Regions from separate parts of the Desulfoluna sp. HI9BLuna genome, predicted to be linked through region 1. Evidence: riboswitches for the same ligand, from Rfam matches in the RefSeq annotation. Region 1 holds a riboswitch; each other region holds the start of a gene.
The links. A riboswitch is a leader RNA that binds a small molecule or an ion and turns the genes downstream of it on or off. The one in region 1 is predicted to bind cobalamin.

Region 1 (4,894 bases):
TGTAGCCATAGTTGTACCCGCCGACCATGTACCCTTTGGACGCCGTGGTATACGCCATGACATTGCCGGTAAGGTCATAGGCAATGGAGAACTTCGGGAGCCACTCATTGTAATCCAGCTTTTTGTCCTGATCGATGACCCCGGCCCCGCCTTTGCCCGTCATGGTTCCGTGCAGTTGCTGATGGTCAAATCTCAGGCCTGCCGTCAGGTGCATTTTATCCAACACCGTGACCGTGCACTGTCCGAATCCTGCATACCCGTCGATGTCGATATCGGTGTCGGCCTTCATGGCCCAGGCTTTTCTCTCGCTTGTTACTTCGGTTTCCTCCTTGAACCCGTATATTCCCGCGAGCCATTGAAAGGGCCCTTGGTTGTCCGGGGAGAACAGCCTGACCTCCTGGCTCATATGGTCGATGCTGTATTTGTTTGGCGAAGCCCCCCAGTTGAGGGGGCCCAGGTCATTGGTGCAGTCCATATCGGTGCTGTAGCTGTGGGAATAGTTCCGTAGCCCGGTGACGGAGGTCATGTTGAAGGACTCGCCGGAATACTTCATGTTCAGTGTCTGGCCGTTGCCTTCCTGGCGGGAGTACTCATCGGCGTCGTTGTGGCTGATGGTGTTATAATCCGTTGCATACGGTCCTGTGCGGTACCTGTAGGAGTTCTGCTGGTCATCGGTGTCCATGAAATCGGCTGTGAAGGACAGGTCCCACTGATCCGTGGGGGTCCACCTCAGGGTGGCGCGGCCGTTCTTCTGGTCTTTTTCAGCGCTTTTATCATCGCCGTTGCATGTGTTTGTGATGAAGCCGTCGGAGATACTTGCTTGAGCCGCAACGCCCAGATAGAGGGTGTTTTCGATAATGGGTCCGCTTGCGTTCATCCCGGCCCGCCAGGAGTCGTAGCTGCTGTATTCGGTGAAAAGCTTTCCCTTGAACTCATTGTCCGGCTGCCTGGTCACAAGGTTGATGACGCCGGATTCACTGTTTCGACCGTACAGGGTCCCTTGGGGGCCCCGCAAAACCTCAGCCCTTTCAAGGTCGAGCAGTTCGGTGTTGTACATGTAATGCAGCGGGAAATTGACCCCGTCCACATAAAACCCGGTGGGAGAGTAAATGGAGGTTGTAAAGGAGGAGACACCCCTTAAAACCAATAAATTCTCCGCCGAGGATTCGTTCATGAACAGGTTGGGGACATAGCGAACAAGATCACTCATGTCCTTGCTGCCGGAATCTTCGATGTCGGTGCCGGTGAAGACGGACAGACTCATGGGGACATCCTGAACATGCTCTTCTACTTTTTGGGCCGTAACCGTTACGGGCTCAAGCCGAAAAGGTGACGATTCTTTTTTCTGCTCCTGTGCCATCGCCAAAGACGCTGATAATGGGGATAGAGCCACCAGTACAACGAGCAGCGACGCCATAAAACCCTTTGGAAATCGATCTCTGTTTCTATTCATGACCTGTTCCTTAAAGCTGAATCTGTTACGAGTGATGGGCCTGAACTTAAGGGGCAAACCGCAGTTCAGCGCATCAGAGTTGCCCTTGCAGCCTCGTTGCCACAAGGCGCTGATGACGGATCATCAGAGTGGGCACCCGGCTCCTTTGAAGGGTGAAAAACGATAAAAATAAAGCCATCATGTAATGGTATAGCCGCAATATAGCGCCGCTGTTCATGGGGTGAAATGGGGGTGGTATGACCGAAACGGATTCTTGCATGACCTGGATGGATTTTTGAACGGAATCGGCTTTGACGGAGGCAGTCTTCCTCGGTGTGCTGTTGCCTGATTTTTGCCTTAGCCGTGCTTCGGCCCAAAGCAAAGGGGGCTCAGGCTTCCGGGAAAAGAGGAGGCTTAAGGCATGGCGCTGAAGCATGTGTTGCTTCGGTAAATACTCGGCCTGATGCCGAATTTGGTTTTAAAGGCATCGGAGAATCGCCCCGCGTCCATATAGCCAACTTGATACGATATCTCCTTGATATTCATGTTGCCCTCTTCCAGAAGCTGGCGGGCTCTCTCCATCCGATGCTCATGTAAATAGCCGAAGGCCGTTTGCCCACAGACCTGCCTGAACCCGTGCTTGAGCTTGAAATCATTCAGCCCGACTCGACTGGCAAGTTCCAGCAGTGATGGCGGGGTCTGCATATTCTCGACGATAATGCCCATGGCCTCATGGACACGGTCTATATCGGAAGGGCGAAGCGGAGCGGTTTTTTTTATGCTGTTTCTGGCAATGGCAGCCTGTTCAAGTTGAAGCGATATCAACTCAAGGGCCTTGCTTTCGAGGAAGACTCGTTTGATCAGGCCCTGATACGGGCAATTGAGAAGCTGGTGAAGGGCGGTTTGCATGGCAGGGGGCATGGAGCCCGCATAGTGGTAATGGGTCTTGGGGCACCCCTCCATAACAGCCCGGAGATCGGCGGGGGCTTGCTCCATATCCCCCCGGGAGAACATGCCCAACACGACCGGGTCGACCTGGATGTGGAGCATGTGAACGGGTTTTTCAGGGGGAAATTGGCTGTACCCTTGGGAATTTGGAAAACAGGATACGGTGCATGTGCCTGTTTCTGCCTGGATGATTGTCGGCTTGGGTTTCCCCAGGTTGACTATGGATCGGCCGCTTCCTGAGAGTACAAAGCAAAAGAGCAGTGGGGACCGCTCCATTTCGAAATGGGAGGTCACGCCTTCGGCATAGGTTGCCTTGGTAAGAATCAAGGAGAGCCCGGGCCTTAGGGGGATCTCTTTGGTCCATCCCTTCTCACCGTTTTCGGGCCGCCTCAGTTCAAGGTCCATATGATCTGAAACGATGTCGTCGGAACGTTGATGCCTTAATTCGGAGTCCATGCAGCACACCCTTTACACACGGTTTGTTTAAAAACGTAGCCCGCATGGTGTCTGAATGGCGGCAAAGGAGTGATATCAAAACATCGTGTGACGTGCTTTATTGCCTGGCGGGTGCCGATACCTCCGGTATGTGCTCAGGCAATAAAAAACCCACACAGGATCTTGCCTGTGTGGGTTACCGTTTTTCATACCACAACAACGTCATCACTTTGGTGCCATAAAGTGATGACACATCTCCATTCAGGTAAGTCTTCTGACTCCCGGATCATCCTACTGGCTGCGCCTTCCCGTCACAGTGTGGCAGTGGCCGTGTGCAGCGTTCGTCCCCGGTTACAGCGGCGGGCCCGTTCCTGATTTTCACAGGATTCCTTGTTATACTGATTTTATTCAGTACCTGAAGTCAGGGCCGAAGCAAATATCGAAGAAACCAAATGAAACCCTCCGGCTGCGTGGTGAGTCACCAGCGCGTTGCCCACGGTGTTCGGGTTACTTCATCACGGCATTCCCAGGGAATGTGTTCTTATCTGCTTGGGCCCCTGTATGTCTGCCAGAATACATTGTCGAAGAGGGGATATCCCATCGGCTGATCATGAACTGCACATAAAAAAGGCAATCGGCATCATAATCCTTTGCCAACAATTATTCTGGATTTATTGAATTGTCATTACATGAGGGGTTTATGGATGTCAAACGGAAAAGGTTCTGGCTAGGTGAAGATTTGTATTTGGATATGTGGTGAGCATCATGTGGTCTCGTTTATGTGGGAGTGGCGGGGGGGCTGGTGAGGCAGGTGGAGCTATGCACTCTTCGGCTTAGGAATCCTTATGCTGAGCGGGAGATTATCGACGTTTAAAGAGGCAGAAATTGGTAGGACGCTTTATCTTTTACGTTTGCCCAATGTCAAGGCCCTCCTCTTTTTCTGACGCAGCGGGAGGCAATTGCCTTTGAGATCAGTGTCGTGGGGCTGTTTTTAGGTGGCCTGGGGCTGGTTGTTCATGTTGCGTTTACACCCTTTTACCTTGGTAGGCCGTATGCGGGGCGGGTAACAACTATATCTGTTACTCCGACGGGATGAAGCATATCGTGAAATGTGTAGGTGCGACCCATTCATTCCCGTATCTTTCGATACGGGCTTGATGCGTTGCGGGAAAATTTCCATAGTGCTGAGCAGATTCTGAAACCAAAGCATCCAAAAACGTTGAAATAAAAGGACTGCGAACCTTTAGATTACAAAGAACATCTGCTCAAATGGTCACGTGAGGTATTTCTATTCCTGTACAGATATCAATAATATTACTTATTGATTAAGTTGATTCCAAATTTTGTATATGCATTTTTGGTTTTTAGGGGGATATTCGAATCGGTGACTAAAAGATCCACTTTAGAAATATCGCTCACTTTGATAAGAGATGTCGATTCCAACTTACTGCTGTCGGCAATAATGATTGCTTTTTGGCTAATATCTAAAAGTTTTTTTTGAATCTGAACCTCTTCCAAGGGATAGTCTGTAATTCCTGTTTTCAGAGAGAAGCTGCTGACACTTATAAATGCTTTATCTATAATAAATTCATCTAATATTCTTTCGGTTATTTTTCCGAAAAATGCTTGCTCTTTTACATTCAATATCCCACCAGCAAGAATGACATTAAACCCTTCAATATCCGATAATTTATTTATAATGGTTAATGAATTCGATATGACAGTTAGTTTTTTAAATTTTTTTGTTATCAATTTTGCAATTGCAAGGTTTGTGGTGCTGTCATTTAGAGCGATTGAATCTCCTTCTTCAATAAGTTTTACCGCAATTTTTGCAATTTCGGCCTTTTCTTCTAACGATCTCTTTTCTCTATTAGAACGACTAAAACTCTTGACTTTCGCTTTATTCAATATGGCTCCGCCATATACTTTTTTTATGATATCGTCGCTTTCTAACGCCTCTAAATCTCTTCTGACTGTCTGCAGAGATACATTGAAAAGTTCTGTCAGGTAGGAGACTTCTATCTGTCCTTTTTCTTCTAATAACTGTATGATTTTTTGTTTGCGTTCTTCGACTAACAA
Region 2 (4,894 bases), 230 kb from region 1:
CTGGGTCACCCCCTGGCACCGACTGCGGAAGATGTCATGGGCCACGGAGCGATCGTAGAGGCCATTCTGGATCAGCTCAATATAACACCGGCCGATAAGAGAATCCGCCCGGATACCCCCGAGCTCCTCGGCTTTTTTGTTCACGGCGATCACACGGCCAAAGGCATCCCAGATCCAGATTCCGTCCGAAGACGAATGCAATATGTCCTCCATCCTCACCATCCCTGCATAAAACGAGGCAGGACTCCCCCAAATCCGGCCCATCAAACGAAAAAAATCACAAAAACCCGTTTCAAGACGAGGGAAATATATCTACTTCCGCCCACAGAGTCAATCGCCCTTTCCCCACACGGGAACGCCCAAGATAAAAAGGATAATAAATTGATTATATGACATATACTCACAGCACACCATTTTTCCCAACCCACACCGCCACCCCCTGTCAATTCTTGACAAAAATTATCAAGAATTACTCACATTGACTGTGTGCCCCCCATGATCACAGCAAGCCCCTGCCCATCCCCCTGAAAAAAGCAGGGCATTCCGCCCAGCCCAATCAGGGCACAACAGCCCCATGGCTTGTTGCATAAAGGGGCCTGTTACATACAGGAACGTCCTCAACATCTTGATGGTTGGAAGGCGATTCTCCGGTTCGGAAAGGGACTGGGGAGGAAGGAGCAGCTTTGAGGTGGCCCCCCGCGGCGGGAACGGCGCGGGGGGCCAGTGAATCGAAAAGGCTAACCCGGATATGTCATGGACCGAGTAAACCCATATTCAAGTTATCCTTTTGAAACGATTATTGTTTCATGAACTACCCGGATTAAAAGATCAACTCATACCCGAGCTTGTAGGTGCGGCCCAGGTCGTAGTATTCGTAGTGCTTTGACTTGTCGGGGGTGTTGTCCCCCCAGGTCACCACGGTGTCGTCGAACATGTTGTCCACGCCAAAAGTGAGGTACCCCTTCCAGCAGGCCAGCTTTCCGGCAAAATGAACCGGGTTGTAGCTGGGGAGATTTCTCTCCCGCTCCCGCAAGATATCCACGGCAAGGTTGAGGACCAGCGGTTCGGTGACATAGGACACCCCCACCGAGGTCTGGAATTCAGGGGCGGCCTGGTACTCTTCCCCATCGGTGTCTTCGGCCGTGGTATCGGCCAGGTAACCGGCCACATCCAGGGAGACGGCGTCCAGGAACGAGGCCTGGTTCACAAAGGGGTAAAAGGAGGTCTCCCACTCAACCCCCGTGGACTCGTAGTCGCCTGCGTTGAACTTGGTGGTTACCTTATCCACGGTTATGGACTCGATCTTGTCTTCGAAGGTCATATAAAAACACGCCAGGCGAACCCTCATGTAGTCGTTGTCGTACTTGATCCCGCCCTCGTAGGTCCAGCCGCTCTCGGGGTCGAGATCCGGGTTGCCCGTGAGGGCATCGCCCTTGTAGTACAGGTCGTTGAAGGTAGGTGCCTTGAATGCCTTTCCGGCGTTGGCAAAAAGGTTCAGGCCGGAGGAGACCCGGTAGGTGACCCCGGCAGAAGGCAGGAAGATGTCGTAGTCCTTGTTGTCACCGTTTCCATCGTAGATCAGCTGTTCACGAAACCCCAGCACCACGGTGAGGGAATCGGCAAAGGTCTTTTTCGTCTGCACAAAGGCTGAAATATCGTCCCGGTGGTGCCTGCCGTATTTTTCGCTGTAATCGGCACCCCGGTAGACATAGTCTCCTCCGGCGGTCAGCTCCACCCCGGCCAAGGTGGTCCGGTAATCCCCCTGCACCCCGTAGTTGTAGTTCTTGTTGCACTCATCGGTGAGCCCTTTACTGGTCAGCTCCTCGCGGTCCAGCTGGTCCAGATAGCCGAAGGCCTTGAGCCTGACGTGCTCTTTTTCAAATCGGATGTCGGCAAAGTGCTTGGCGTGCTCCTGCTCCGTTTCCTTATCCACACCGCCCGCATTTTTGTTTTTGGTGTACCCGGTGGTGCTGAGGCTTCCCAGGTAGTCGACGTAGAGGCCATCTGCCAGGGTGGCGTTGAGGTTGAGGCCGCCGCTATCCACAGCGTCCCGCGAGTAAAAATAATTATCGGAGGGGTCATCCGGGTAGGTGGTCTGGGAAATCTTGTCCACCGCGTCCAGGTGAGCGTAAGAGACCCCGACGTTCACACGGGGGCTGCTGAGCTCTGCGCTTGCCGTGCGATGCCCGTGGGAGCCTGCCTCCACGGACACGGATGCCTGGGTGGCCTTGGCGTTCTTGTTGGTGATGATGTTGACCACGCTGGCAAGGGCGTCGGCCCCGTATAAGGTGGAAGCCGCCCCTTTCATCACCTCCACCCGCTCGATCTGCTCCAGGGGGATCATGTCCAGGTCGTACCCCTGGCCGGCGGCACCCTGAACAGGGCAGCCGTTGACCAGGATCAGGGTGCCCTTGGAAATTCCCCGGGCCGTGATCTCACTGTTCATGCCGCCGAAGGAGACCCCCTGGGGCCCGAAGGACTTGTAGGAGAAGCCTCCTTTTCGCCTCAGGGCCTGGGCCAGGTTATTGGCTCCTGTCTCCATGAGCTCTTCCGATGAGTACATGGTGACAAACCGGGAGCTCTCTTTTTCCCCGGTGGGAAAGCGTTCTGCCGTGACCACGACTTCCCCCAAGGCGTCAGCGCCCTTTGCTGCTGAGGGCGCAACCCCCGCAGAGCATAAAAAAATGGCCGCCACACCCGTACAGGCCAGGTGTTTCACATGACGTTTCAGCATACCTCGTTCCTCACATTCTTTGATGATTAAATCAGCAGGCATGGAGAAAAGAGGCGTGCGTTTCCATCCGGTCCCCATGCATGCCCGGGAAAAGGGCGGCTCGCCCCATTCCCCAAACACCCGTAGCCAGAAAAGCCCGGCCACGGAAAAGCCACATACCGTGCGGGTCTTTTTCCCCCCGGCGCCGCCTGCGCCGGAGAACAAAAAAACCCACACAGATCAAAGCCTGTGTGGGATACCGTTTTCATTCCACAATGCACGTTTCCACCCTTATCCACGAGTGAAAAATCTACCCAGCTATTCAGGTAAGTCTTCTGACTTCCGGATCGATCTACTGGCCGCGCCTTCCCGTTGAGATTCAACAGTGGCGTTGATGCGGCGTTCGTCCCCGGTTACAGCGGCGGGCCCGTTCCTGATTTGCACAGGATTCCTTGTTATGCAGGCCACTGATCGGCCGGCACCTGAATATTATGTCCGAAATGGCCAGGGCCATTTCTAAAGAATGGGAGGAAAAGTATCCTACCGTCAGCGAGATGTCAACGCATTCGTGCCGTGCCAAGGAAAACAGGCCATGGCAGGCCCGTGATGAAAAGCCTCCCCCACGGCCTGCAACCGGCAATAGCCCGGTTCGCCCGAAGTGTGAGAAAATCAAACAGCAAACGCTGATTTACATTTTGCATTTTCAAAAAATGCTAACATTTTTATTGTGGCTATCCAAAATCATATATCATCCTTTTGGATGATTGCTTTCTCATGCAATATCCGGGGTAAGTTCTCCCCCCTCCTGCGGAGCCACGGTGAACCCCTCCGAGGCCCGAGAAAGTTCACCCGCACCTATCCCCCCGAAAAAAAACCAGAAATACACGCGACACAATCGCATTTGCCAATGTTACTTTTCAAGGAGTAGGAATATTGTCCGAGTCAAATCCTCACTTTTTTACTTTTTTCTGATTGACTGTCAGCACAAGTTGGGCTATTAGCTCTCGTGATTTTTATAAGATATTTCATAAAACATCATAACCCCTACGAAAGGACACAACACCCCCTGGCCGGGAATCTGGAAAAAAGATCGACGCACAGACAGGCAACCGCCTGCCTGCCATGTTCCCACACGCCTGCCCATTGACTCTTCACGACTCATCAACCAACCCTGAGAATCAAAAACCACCTCACCGCACCCCCTGAAGGGTTCCGCGCCTTTTCTTCGGATACGTGTGTCCCGGTTTTTCAACCCGTTGACAGCTTTTCACTAAAATACGTTGGACACCTTCCTGTCTTAAGCCATGGCATCGGCACGCTTTTCGACAGCCACCTCGATCTGCGGACTTGTGCGCGAAGTGTGGAGCCACACGTTTTTTTTGATCTTCGAAGCACCTCTTGATTAGGAGAATACCCCCATGAACACCCTGAAAACCATGACTCTTCAATCCAAGCTCATCCTGGGATTTACCACGGTACTGGGCCTGCTGGCCGCCACCACTCTGCTGGGAATCGTCACATTGAACAATGCATCCAACGGTTTTACGGAGTACCGGGAAATGGCCCGCAACGCCAACCTTTCCGGCCAGATTCAGGCCAATATGCTCATGACGCGGATGAACGTCAAAGAGTTCCTTATCTCTGGGAACGAGACCAACCGGGAAGAGTTCCTGGGGTACTATGAGAAGATGGATGATTTGCTGAAACGGGCAACCGGGAACATCAACCACCCTGACCGTGCCGCAAGAATCCGGGAGATCGACGCTTCCGTTAGCCGCTACAACGAAGCCTTCACCAAGGTGGTGAACCTTCAAAAGCAAGAAGAACAAATCATCGGAGACGTCCTGAACCCCAGGGGCAAGGCCATGGAAACCCTGCTCGCAGAGCTCCTGGAGTCGGCCAACCGGGAACGCGACACCGAAGTGACCTATGGAGCGGGGGTTGCCATGGAACACATGCTCATCGGCCGGGTTCACAGGACCGCCTTTTTCGTCAGCAATGCCCGGTCCGATGCCGACCGGGTGGCCTCCGAATTCGATTTGATGCAAGAGGCCCTGGACCACCTTGCAAAGACAGAGGCCCACACCACGGCTCTTTCCAACATCCAAAAAGAGAAAGACCTTTACCTGCAAGGTTTTGCCCAGGCCCTTTCCCTTCGAAACACCCGCAACCAGGTCATTG
Region 3 (4,894 bases), 1.1 Mb from region 1:
ATGATGGCGCGGCTCATGGCACGCTTTGATAGGTGCATGTTGGGCAGGATGAGTATGTTGATGGTACCGGGCTCGTAATAGCTGCCCGTGTCCTTGCCCATGCGCATGGCGTTGGAGCAGACCCCGGCCGTTGCCAGCACCGTGACGCTCATGTCCCGGAAAGAGGCGGTTTTTTTGCTGAAGTTGTCCATGTCGGCACCGGTGAAGAGAAAGCTCGTGGTCTCCCCCTTGATCCCCAGCATGGCAACAATGTCCTGCTTCATACCCTCAAAGCCCCCTTCGTGGGCCAGGCGCCAGCACTGGGGCGGCATGTAGTTGTTGCCCACGGTGGTGATGTTCTCCCGCCAGCCGTCCAGGGTGGAGAGAATGGTCTTGGGGGATGTGAAGGTCACCTCCAGGCTCCTGGAGGGAAAATCGTAGAGGGTGGCGTGGTTTAAGCTGGCTTTCTTTACATACGCCAGGTCCAGGGGAACCGGCGTACGATCGATTATCGCATCGGGGTGGATCTGGTTTTTCCGAATGGAAAATTCTGCGGAATAGAGGTTTGACGAAAGCCAGGAGACAAAATAGCCCACATGGGTGGAGGCCCTGCAGGTGAGCTCGCAGGGATAATAGTCGATGCGCTTGTTTTTGACGGCGGGAATCGATTCAAAGGCCGGGTTGGCGTAAAGAAGCTCTGCGGCCTCTTTGTCTCCCCCGCATCCATAGATGACGTCCGGTTTGAAGTCGATCAACTCTTTGTCCGTCATGGAAATCACGGCGCCGTCCCGTTTGATCCCGTGGGGGATGCCCCCGGCCAGCTTGATGAGTTCCTGCTGAAAGGAGTCGGCCCCGGGGGTCATGATGCTGGTGCGGCCCATGAGGCGCATCACCCGTTTGCGTTTGTCAGCCGGAATCGCCGCCACTTTTTTCCGGATATCGGCAAGGATCTGCCGGTTGTCCGTGATGATTTTCTCCGCTCCTGCCTCGCAGCCCATGATGCGTCCCATGAGCCGCATCTGCCCGAAGGCCTCGTCCACGGAGCCCGGGTCAAGCTGCACAACGAGTACGGTGCCTTCAAGGGCCTCAATCATCTCCTTCTGGATGCCGGAGACAAACACCAGGTCGGGGTTGAGTGTAAGCACCTTGTCCACCGAGGGCCTGAAGAATCCGCCCACCACGGTTTTGGTGTTGGCCTCAGCGGGCCAGGTGTCGTGGAGGGTCACCCCCACCACCCGATCCTCGGCTCCCATGACAAAAAGGGCCTCGGTGAGGGACGGCACCAGGGACACCACCCGTGTGGGCGGCTGGTCAAAGGTGACGGTACGGCCCGTGGAATCGGTGATGGTGACAGCCCGGGCAACGGGTAGAAAAACAAAGAGAAAAAGAGTAAGGACGGCCGCTGCCATCCCCCGGCGGATCCATGTCATGGTCGGGTTCCTGATTGCGTGGCGTAAACGATAATGACTCCGCTTGTCTCCAGCGGCCCTGCCGGGGCAACACGTTTGGAAAAATTGACAAACAGGCCTTGAATATGGGGGTACTCGATTCGAGAAATATCCGGGTTAGTCCGGTGCAGCCTCGTTTCCATCGGGAACGTACACCATGGAACCGTCTTCCAGACGATAGGCCACGCCCATGCGATGCCCCTCCCCTTCTCCCATGGTTTTGGAGACCTTCAGCGCTTCGATTTTTCGCTTGGATTTGGTAATGATCTCCATCTCCCCGTTTTTGTTTTTTTTGACGATGGTCATCTCGCTCTCTTCGTTGAAGAGGTCGTGGAGACGATAGGTGGAAAACAGGGTCACGATGAGCCCCACAATAAAGACCAGGCCGATGTCAAACAGGTTGGCCACCCCGTCCATGGGGTCCGAGGCCATGGGCCTCCCCTGATTTCCGCCCCCCACGGCGTAGCGTCGTTTTTTCAGGTACCTCATGCCGCCTCCCCGGCAGGTGCCCCTGTTGTCCCGTTGCCCGATGAGCCTTGCGGGGTTCCGGCCAGGGCTTCGGTGGCCACCTCCATGTTCAGGAGGTCCTCATCGGCCCAGCGGGTCTTGATGACGAGGAACAGATAAGCCAGGAGTCCCACGGCAAGGCCCACCACCGTGGTGGTAAAGGCAATGACCAGCTCCGAAGAGAGCATGGACAGGTCCCCCTGTCCCAGGGCGGCCAGCCCCGTTCCCATGGGGATCAGTGTGCCGATGAGGCCCAGGCCCGGGCCCACGCGAACCACCAGGCGATACACGTCAAGAGAGGAAAAAAGCCGGCGCGTGGTGTCCTGAAGGAGTCCCTCCACCTCAAGGGTCGAGGCGCCGCCGTTTTTTTCCAGGAGGCCTTTGAGCCGGGCCACATAACGGCTGACCCGGGGCGTGGTATGCAGGTCATGGTCGGGCCGGAAGAACACATCCGGGCCGTCGTTTTCCACCGCCATACGATGCCTTCGTACCCATTCGGAAAAGAGGGCCCCGGCACACACCACGGCCCAGAAGGTGAGAAAGGCCAGAAGGATCAGGACCGGGTAGAGAAGGGATGATGAGACCACATAGATATAACTTTTGATGAGAGCTGCCGTTTGCACGTACGAATCCTTAAAAAAACGTCAATGGGTATGGACAAAACGATCCAGAAAGATGCCGCCCCCAAAGAGGCAACATGCAACAATGGCCGCAGCAATAGGTGCGTTCCCCTCGCCGCGGGCCGAATCGGCTGCGCCGGATGCCATGGCAAAAACATCCGGCAACTCGGAGACATGGGGAACCACCAGAATTGTCAGGAGAAACCAGAGCGCCGCAAGGACCATCATCGTTCCCATGACGTGGTGAGGGGTACCGAACCGGGCCCCCAGGCATCGGGTGGTCAGAAAACCAACCGATGCAACGAGGACGAAAATCCCCCAGGCCATGGCGGTCATGCCAAAAGCATTCTCCGGGAAAAGCCCGATAACAAAGGCGATGGTCAGCAGAATAACCCCCATGCACACCGGGCACGGCAGGGCAAAGAGCAGCCATCCCCGCACGGGCCCTGATCCCTCGGCAGGTTTTTTCAGCAAGGCGGAGCCCCACACGAGGAGAAGCGAGGCCATGGCCGCGTGAACGGCCATGGCCCACTTCACCAGGTGTTCTACGATAAGGAGCTTGTTTAACAGATTGACACGGGTAAGGAGCAGGTAACACCCGGCGAACAGGAGGGTATAGGCCAAAGCCGCCACTGCGATGAAGGCAAGGCGGCGGCTCTTTCTTTGCGACCACCCGCAGGCCAGGCCGATGCCGCATTTGGCGGCGTACATTCCCATGGTAAAGACCAATCCGGCAATCAGGCTTTTCCATTCCATGGTACGTGTACTCCTTCCAAATCATACGGCAACGGAGTGGTCTCCGTCGGGTTGCGTAAAGCCGGGATGGAGGGTGCGGGCGTGAAAACAAAAAAATCCCCGCACCTGTAGGTTTAAGGTGCGGGGATCCGTATTTTCCCACAAAAAAAGCGTGACACACGATCTGTGCATGCATCGCGGCATATCTCAGCCTTTACCACGGGCATCGAGACATCTCCATCCAGGCAGGTCTTCTGACTCGTGGATCGTCCCGTCCGGCGCGCCTTCCCGAGTGTTTAACAACTCCCAGTGGCATGGTGGCCAAAACAGTCCCCACTTACAGCGGCGGGTCCGTTCCCGAATTTCACGGGATTCCCTATTCTCTTCTCCCCTTGAGCCATGCAAAGGGAAAAGCACCTGAATTTCTCGTTTACTATTCCATAGAAATGTCCTATGTCAAGGATAATTTTCCCTGTGGGGAGAATCCGGCAATCAGGCTCGAACCCTTTGGATTCAAGCATATCCAAAGATATGCGCGGACCCGGTTTCGTGGGAGGTCATGGATAACATCATGAAAAATCGAGCCTTACGCACCCTTTTCCTTCTCGCTTTGGGCGTGGCCTGGTGCGGCCTCTTCGCTGCCCGTGTGCAGGCCAAAAGCGTCACCGACACCACAGGCTGTATTGTTGATCTGCCGGACGCCCCCAAAAGAGTGGTGTCCCTTGCCCCCAGCATCACCGAGATCGTTTTTTCCCTGGGCAAGGGAGATCTCCTTGCCGGGGTCACCCGATACAGCGACTACCCTGCGGCAGCACAAAAACTTCCCCGGGTCGGCAGCTATATCCGACCGGAGCTGGAGACCATTGTCTCCCTGAAGCCCGACCTCTGCCTGGCGGTGAAGGACGGCAACCCGGATAAAGTGATCCAGCGTATCAAGGCCTTCGGCATCCCCGTGTACACGGTCAACCCCGACGGTATCGACACGATTATTCGTTCTATCAATGAGATAGGCAACCTCCTTAATGCAACGAGTGAGGCCAGAACCATCACCGATGCCATGGGCGCGCAGCTGGAGGCCATTGACCGGACCATTGCCGGGGCATCCCATAAACCCCGCCTCTTTTTCCAGATCGGGATCTCCCCCATCGTCTCCGTGGGCAAAAACACCTTTTTAAACGAAATGATCCGCCGGGCAGGGGGAGAAAACGTCGTCACCAGCAAAACGCCCTACCCCCGGTTTTCCAAGGAACAGGTCCTGGCCCTGGCACCGGAGATGATCATCATCACCTCCATGGCCAGAAACGACGACTTCGACACCATGAGACAGGAGTGGGCAAGCTGGCCGTCCCTTCCCGCCGTTCAAACCAACAACATCCATGTCGTGAATTCGGACATCCTGGATCGCCCCACCCCGCGTGTGGTGGAGGGCCTTGCCATGCTGGCGGCCCTGATCCATCCCACCCTTTTTGAGGAGGCGGCCCGGTGAACGACACATCCAGGGTACGGGGGCGCCTGCTGAAACGAATCCTCCTCATCACCGCCCTGCTCTCCATGGTTCTTGGGGCTGCGGTTCTCCTGGGCCTGGCCACTGGGCCTTCGGGTATC
Region 4 (4,894 bases), 2.9 Mb from region 1:
GCCAGGGACTCGGCCCCGGCGTGCTTGGCCAGCACGTTGATGGAGGCGCCCTTGATCACGAAGTTGTGGACCATCTGCTCGGTGACCTCCTGGGGAAACAGGCTCACACCCTCCTCCACCACGCCGTGGTCTCCGGCACAGGTCACCACCACCTTCTTTTCGAGCTTCACATCGATTTTACCGGCAATGGCTGCAAGGCGGGCGGACAGGGGTTCCAGCACCCCAAGACTCCCCTGGGGCCGCGCCTGGTCGGCCAGGCGGGCAAGGGCAAGCGTCTCAATCCCGCGATCGATCCCCACAATGGAACCGATGGTCTTTTCGAGCAATGTCATTCAGAACCCCTCCTCAATCAATCCAGTCAAAACATGCGCCCCCATGATGCCAGTGGTTGGAGACATGGCACCATGGGGACCAAAATGGTCGTTCGTAACAAATCGTCTTTGTAACGATTCAACTTGCCTCCGGCAGGACCACCGGAGGCATTGTAAGCTGAATGGCTACACGTCAATAACCCGTACCGTTGATCACGGGCACAGCCCGTCAGCGAATGCGACAACCCGAGGTACGAGGGTTGGAGCATTCGCGAACCTGGGTTACCCCTTGTAGATCTTGTCGCCTTTGATGTCGGGCTGGAAAACCTCCATCCCTTTTTTCATGGCGCAGAAGTCACCGCACATGGTGCAGGTGTCTTCCTGCTCGGGGGTGCGCTCTGCACGGATGGACTTGGCCACCTCCGGGAAAAGGAGGTGTTTTTCCAGATCGTCCCAGCGCATCTCGCGACGGGCCATGGCAGCCAGCTTCTCGGTTTCGCGGCGGTTGGGGTACTTGGCGATATCTCCGATGCGGGTGGCAAGGCGGGTGGCGCGCACGCCCTCACGCACATCCTGAACCGTGGGCAGGGCCAGGTGCTCGGCGGGGGTGATGTAGCAGATAAGGTCTGCGCCGAAACGGGCGGAGCTGGCCGCGCCAATGGCCGCAGTGATGTGATCGTACCCGGCGCCGGTGTCGCAGGGGATGGGGCCGAGGACGTAGTAGGGGGCGTTGCCGCTCATACGCTTTTCAAGCATGATGTTGCCCTCGATCTCATCCAGGGGCACATGGCCGGGGCCTTCCACCATCATCTGGCAGCCCATCTCGCGACCTAGCTCGGCCAGCTCGCAGTTGATGATCATCTCGGCCATCTGGGCGCGGTCGTGGCTGTCGTGGATGGCACCTGCACGGATTCCGTTGCCAAGGGAAAGCACGGCGTCGTATTTTTTCATGAGGGCACAGACGCGGTCGAACTGCTCGTAAAGGGGGTTTTCACGCTTGGTGGCGTCCATCCAGGCCACCATGAAGGTGCCGCCCTTGGAGGCAAGACCGCCATACCGGAATCCCTGGGCGCGGAGGCGCTCAATGGTGTACTGGTTGATGCCGCAGTGGATGGCCATGAAGGAGAGGCCGTCGTCGAGCTGCTGCTCAATGAGATCGAAAAGGTATTCGGGGTCGAGCTTGGAGGGATCCTGATACTTGCGCCCGGTCTCCTTGAAGGCCTGATAAAGGGGCACGTTGCCCAGGGGAAGGTTGGTGGCTGCCAGCACCTCGCGGCGGACAAGGTCCAGGTCCCCCCCGGCGGAGAGTTCCATGAGGGTATCGGCGCCCTCTTCCTCTGCGGCCAGGGCTTTTTCGATCTCGCTCTTGATGTCGCAGATATCGGAGCTGGTCCCGATGGAGGCGTTTACCTTGGTACGGAGGCCGGTACCGATGCCCACGGCAGGGCCTTTGTGCTTGGGGTTGTTGGGGATAACGATCTCCCCTTTGGCCACCAGGTCACGGATGACCTCGGGGGCATGCCCCTCTTTTTCGGCAACCTGCTGCATCTGGGGGGAAACCACGCCCTCCCGGGCCAATTCAATCTGGGTCTTGTCTACAGCCATTGTATCTCTTCTCCTTACAAGCATATCGGCGGGCTCATAAATATAAAGTACCGCCACCATGATTCGTTCGGCCACCGACTCCGACGGCGCCCCGGCTCCACCCGGGAGATCACCCGATGCCGCCATGAAATCCGTCTGTCGAAAGAAAGCAAGGAGTACAAACAGACAGCGCCGGAATTTCATGATCATTCCCACCAGCACCAACCCGTGCCGGTGAAACGCACCGATTTCAGGCAATAAAAAAAGGGCTCTGAGGTACATAGATATACCTCAGAGCCCTTTGCCATCGAACTCGGTCACGTGAGTCTCATGCACGTCTTCTGACTTCCGGGGTAAGAGCTCCCGACGCGCCTTCCCGCCCCCCTTCAGGAGAGGCAGTGACCGCTGGCATCTCTTCACATGATGAGGAGAAACCAACCTGCGCCGGGCCACCCGGTTACAGCGGCGGGACCGTCACGGATTTTCACCGTAGTTCCGTTTGCATGACACCGTATGACAAATTGAATGTGTACCCTGTTACCGGGTACTGTCCATCCTCTACACGAAACCGGCAAAGGGCGTCAAGGGGAAAAAACTCCGACGACAAGGGTAGCGAAAAGCACCTTGAAGGCGGCGTGAGGATGCGCTTTGCCCATCAGGGCCTTAAAAAAGCATTCGTCCAAAGAGAACGTTTAAGAAACATTATCTAAGATTTCAGATAGTTGGCAAGACTGTTTTTACGCATTCTTTCACTTTATTCGAGCACCTTAAATGTACCGGCTGTTTCAGGGCATACCAATAGGCATCCCAAATTTTACGACTCCCCCAAAAGGGATTCCAATCTCGCCGCCCCATGTTCCTTCACAACTCCATTTGGCCTTTATTTTACAATGTTGAAGCTCCTCCTACCTACATTTCGGCCTCAGATTCATGAATGCGTAAAAACATAACGCCCTCGTTACGAATAAGCCTATATGGAAATAAAATATTGACATATAAGCGATATTTCCCCTATGAAATGGTGATAGTGGAATTAAGGAATATTTAACCAACTTTGGGGGAAATTCATGAATCAAGTGACAGGGATTTTTAAAAAAATCGCTTCGGGAAGCCTGGTACTGCAGATTGTGATCGGGATCATTGCAGGTGTCATCCTTGCTCAGGTATCACCGGATACGGCAAACTCCGCAGGCCTGTTCGGCAGCTTGTTCGTCAAAGCGCTTAAAGCCGTTGCACCCATCCTCGTTTTTGTCATCGTCGCCTCTTCCATTGCCAACCAGAAGCGCGGCACCCACACCAACATGCGCTCCATCATCGGCCTCTACCTGGTGGGAACCTTTATGGCGGCACTCGTAGCCGTCACCTTGAGTTTTCTCTTCCCCACCAACATGACCCTGGTGGCCACAGACACAGCAGCCACACCGCCCAACGGTATCGGGGAGGTTCTCAACACCCTTCTCTTCAAAATCGTGGACAACCCCATCAACGCCCTGGCTACGGGGAACTTCATCGGCATCCTTGCCTGGGCCATTGCCCTGGGCATCGCCTTCCAGCATACGGGTGAAGCAACCAAGACTTTCCTGCACGACGTCTCCAACGGCGTCTCCAGCATCGTCAAGCTGGTTATCCGGTTTGCCCCCCTGGGCATCTTTGGCCTGGTCTCACAGACCATCGCCACCACCGGCTTTGAAGCCCTTTCCGGCTACACCCACCTGCTTCAGGTTCTTTTGGGTGCCATGCTCATCATCGCACTCATCGTCAACCCGGCCATCGTCTTCTTCATGACCCGGCGCAACCCCTACCCTCTCGTGTTCACCTGCCTGCGTGAGAGCGGCGTCACCGCCTTCTTCACCCGCAGCTCCGCGGCCAACATCCCCGTGAACATGGACCTGTGCAAGCGCCTCGACCTCAACGAAGACACCTACTCCGTCTCCATTCCGCTGGGTGCCACCGTCAACATGGCCGGCGCCGCCATCACCATCACCGTGATGACCCTGGCTGCCGTCCACACCCTGAACATTCAGGTCGACATGGCAACGGCGCTTCTGCTGAGCATCATCGCCTCCGTCTCCGCCTGCGGGGCCTCCGGTGTGGCCGGTGGCTCGCTCCTCCTGATCCCCCTTGCCTGCAGCCTCTTCGGTGTTCCCAATGAGATCTCCATGCAGGTCGTGGCCGCCGGTTTCATCATCGGCGTCATCCAAGACTCCGCCGAAACCGCGCTGAACAGCTCCACCGACGTGCTGTTTACTGCTGCAGCGGATCTTAACGCCCGAAGCACCGCCGCAACTGAAACCGAAACCGAAACGGTTGCAGCCGCATAAGCTTCCGCGCTTAAAGAGACAACACAAAGGGCCCCATGGGAATCGTTCCCATGGGGCCCTTTTTATTGACGACTCATTTTTGATCGGACCCGACTCAGCGGGGCACCAGGGGACCGTTACAGGCTCGACGACTCAACCAGTTCAGGATCTCCGGGCTTCCAGGTTTTGTCGTAAAACGACTCCAGGGGGCCGTAGAGACGCAAAATCGTGTTCCACCCCTTGCCCGGCACGGTCTGGATCCAATTATTCTCCTGGCCTTTGGGTGGCTTCGGGCTGAAGTAGATATCGTATGATCCGTCCTTGCGCGGCTTCAGGCCTTTCCGAAGATTGTCGATGCCGGGAAAACGCTGGTCGGTCTGCAGCATGGCGCGGGTCTGGTTGTCATAGAGGGTAAAGGACCAGAAATTCTTGGCCGGTACGTCTTTGGGAAGGTTGATCTTGTAGGTCTTGCTTCCGTCAAGGGCGTTGCCATCCTTGTCGAGATAGGCAATGGCGTACTGCGAGCCCTTGCCCACGTTCTTTTTTGCCATGGCAGGGGTGATCCCCGTGGCATAAAAATGCATGTACACCCGGGAATCCAGCAACCGGGCACCATCCAAAAGAAAATCGTAGCGCCCCTTGATAAAGGGGTTTGTCCAGACACGCTCTCCCGGATAAAGGTAATGGCGTTGATCCCGG

Region 2: another riboswitch for cobalamin. It lies ahead of ACOYW0_RS01975 (TonB-dependent receptor plug domain-containing protein); the one in region 1 lies ahead of ACOYW0_RS02795 (helix-turn-helix transcriptional regulator).
Region 3: another riboswitch for cobalamin. It lies ahead of ACOYW0_RS24695 (DUF2162 family putative transporter); the one in region 1 lies ahead of ACOYW0_RS02795 (helix-turn-helix transcriptional regulator).
Region 4: another riboswitch for cobalamin. It lies ahead of thiC (phosphomethylpyrimidine synthase ThiC); the one in region 1 lies ahead of ACOYW0_RS02795 (helix-turn-helix transcriptional regulator).

Annotation. Positions count from the first base shown of each region.
Region 1 covers NZ_CP186555.1:758,379-763,272, reverse strand. Annotated here, with positions in the region: gene ACOYW0_RS02800 (TonB-dependent receptor) at 1-1,360, opposite strand, end outside; gene ACOYW0_RS02795 (helix-turn-helix transcriptional regulator) at 1,847-2,836, opposite strand; cobalamin riboswitch at 3,063-3,249, opposite strand; gene ACOYW0_RS02790 (DeoR/GlpR family DNA-binding transcription regulator) at 4,130-4,894, opposite strand.
Region 2 covers NZ_CP186555.1:530,216-535,109, forward strand. Annotated here, with positions in the region: gene ACOYW0_RS01970 (sigma-54 interaction domain-containing protein) at 1-213, opposite strand, end outside; gene ACOYW0_RS01975 (TonB-dependent receptor plug domain-containing protein) at 821-2,734, opposite strand; cobalamin riboswitch at 3,022-3,214, opposite strand; gene ACOYW0_RS01980 (methyl-accepting chemotaxis protein) at 4,132-4,894, shown strand, end outside.
Region 3 covers NZ_CP186555.1:6,079,276-6,084,169, forward strand. Annotated here, with positions in the region: gene ACOYW0_RS24680 (helical backbone metal receptor) at 1-1,409, opposite strand, end outside; gene ACOYW0_RS24685 (DUF2149 domain-containing protein) at 1,545-1,916, opposite strand; gene ACOYW0_RS24690 (MotA/TolQ/ExbB proton channel family protein) at 1,913-2,557, opposite strand; gene ACOYW0_RS24695 (DUF2162 family putative transporter) at 2,579-3,310, opposite strand; cobalamin riboswitch at 3,517-3,725, opposite strand; gene ACOYW0_RS24700 (ABC transporter substrate-binding protein) at 3,861-4,775, shown strand; gene ACOYW0_RS24705 (FecCD family ABC transporter permease) at 4,772-4,894, shown strand, end outside.
Region 4 covers NZ_CP186555.1:4,229,904-4,234,797, reverse strand. Annotated here, with positions in the region: gene cobT (nicotinate-nucleotide--dimethylbenzimidazole phosphoribosyltransferase) at 1-332, opposite strand, end outside; gene thiC (phosphomethylpyrimidine synthase ThiC) at 594-1,916, opposite strand; cobalamin riboswitch at 2,210-2,435, opposite strand; gene sstT (serine/threonine transporter SstT) at 2,963-4,216, shown strand; gene ACOYW0_RS17130 (DUF1254 domain-containing protein) at 4,333-4,894, opposite strand, start outside.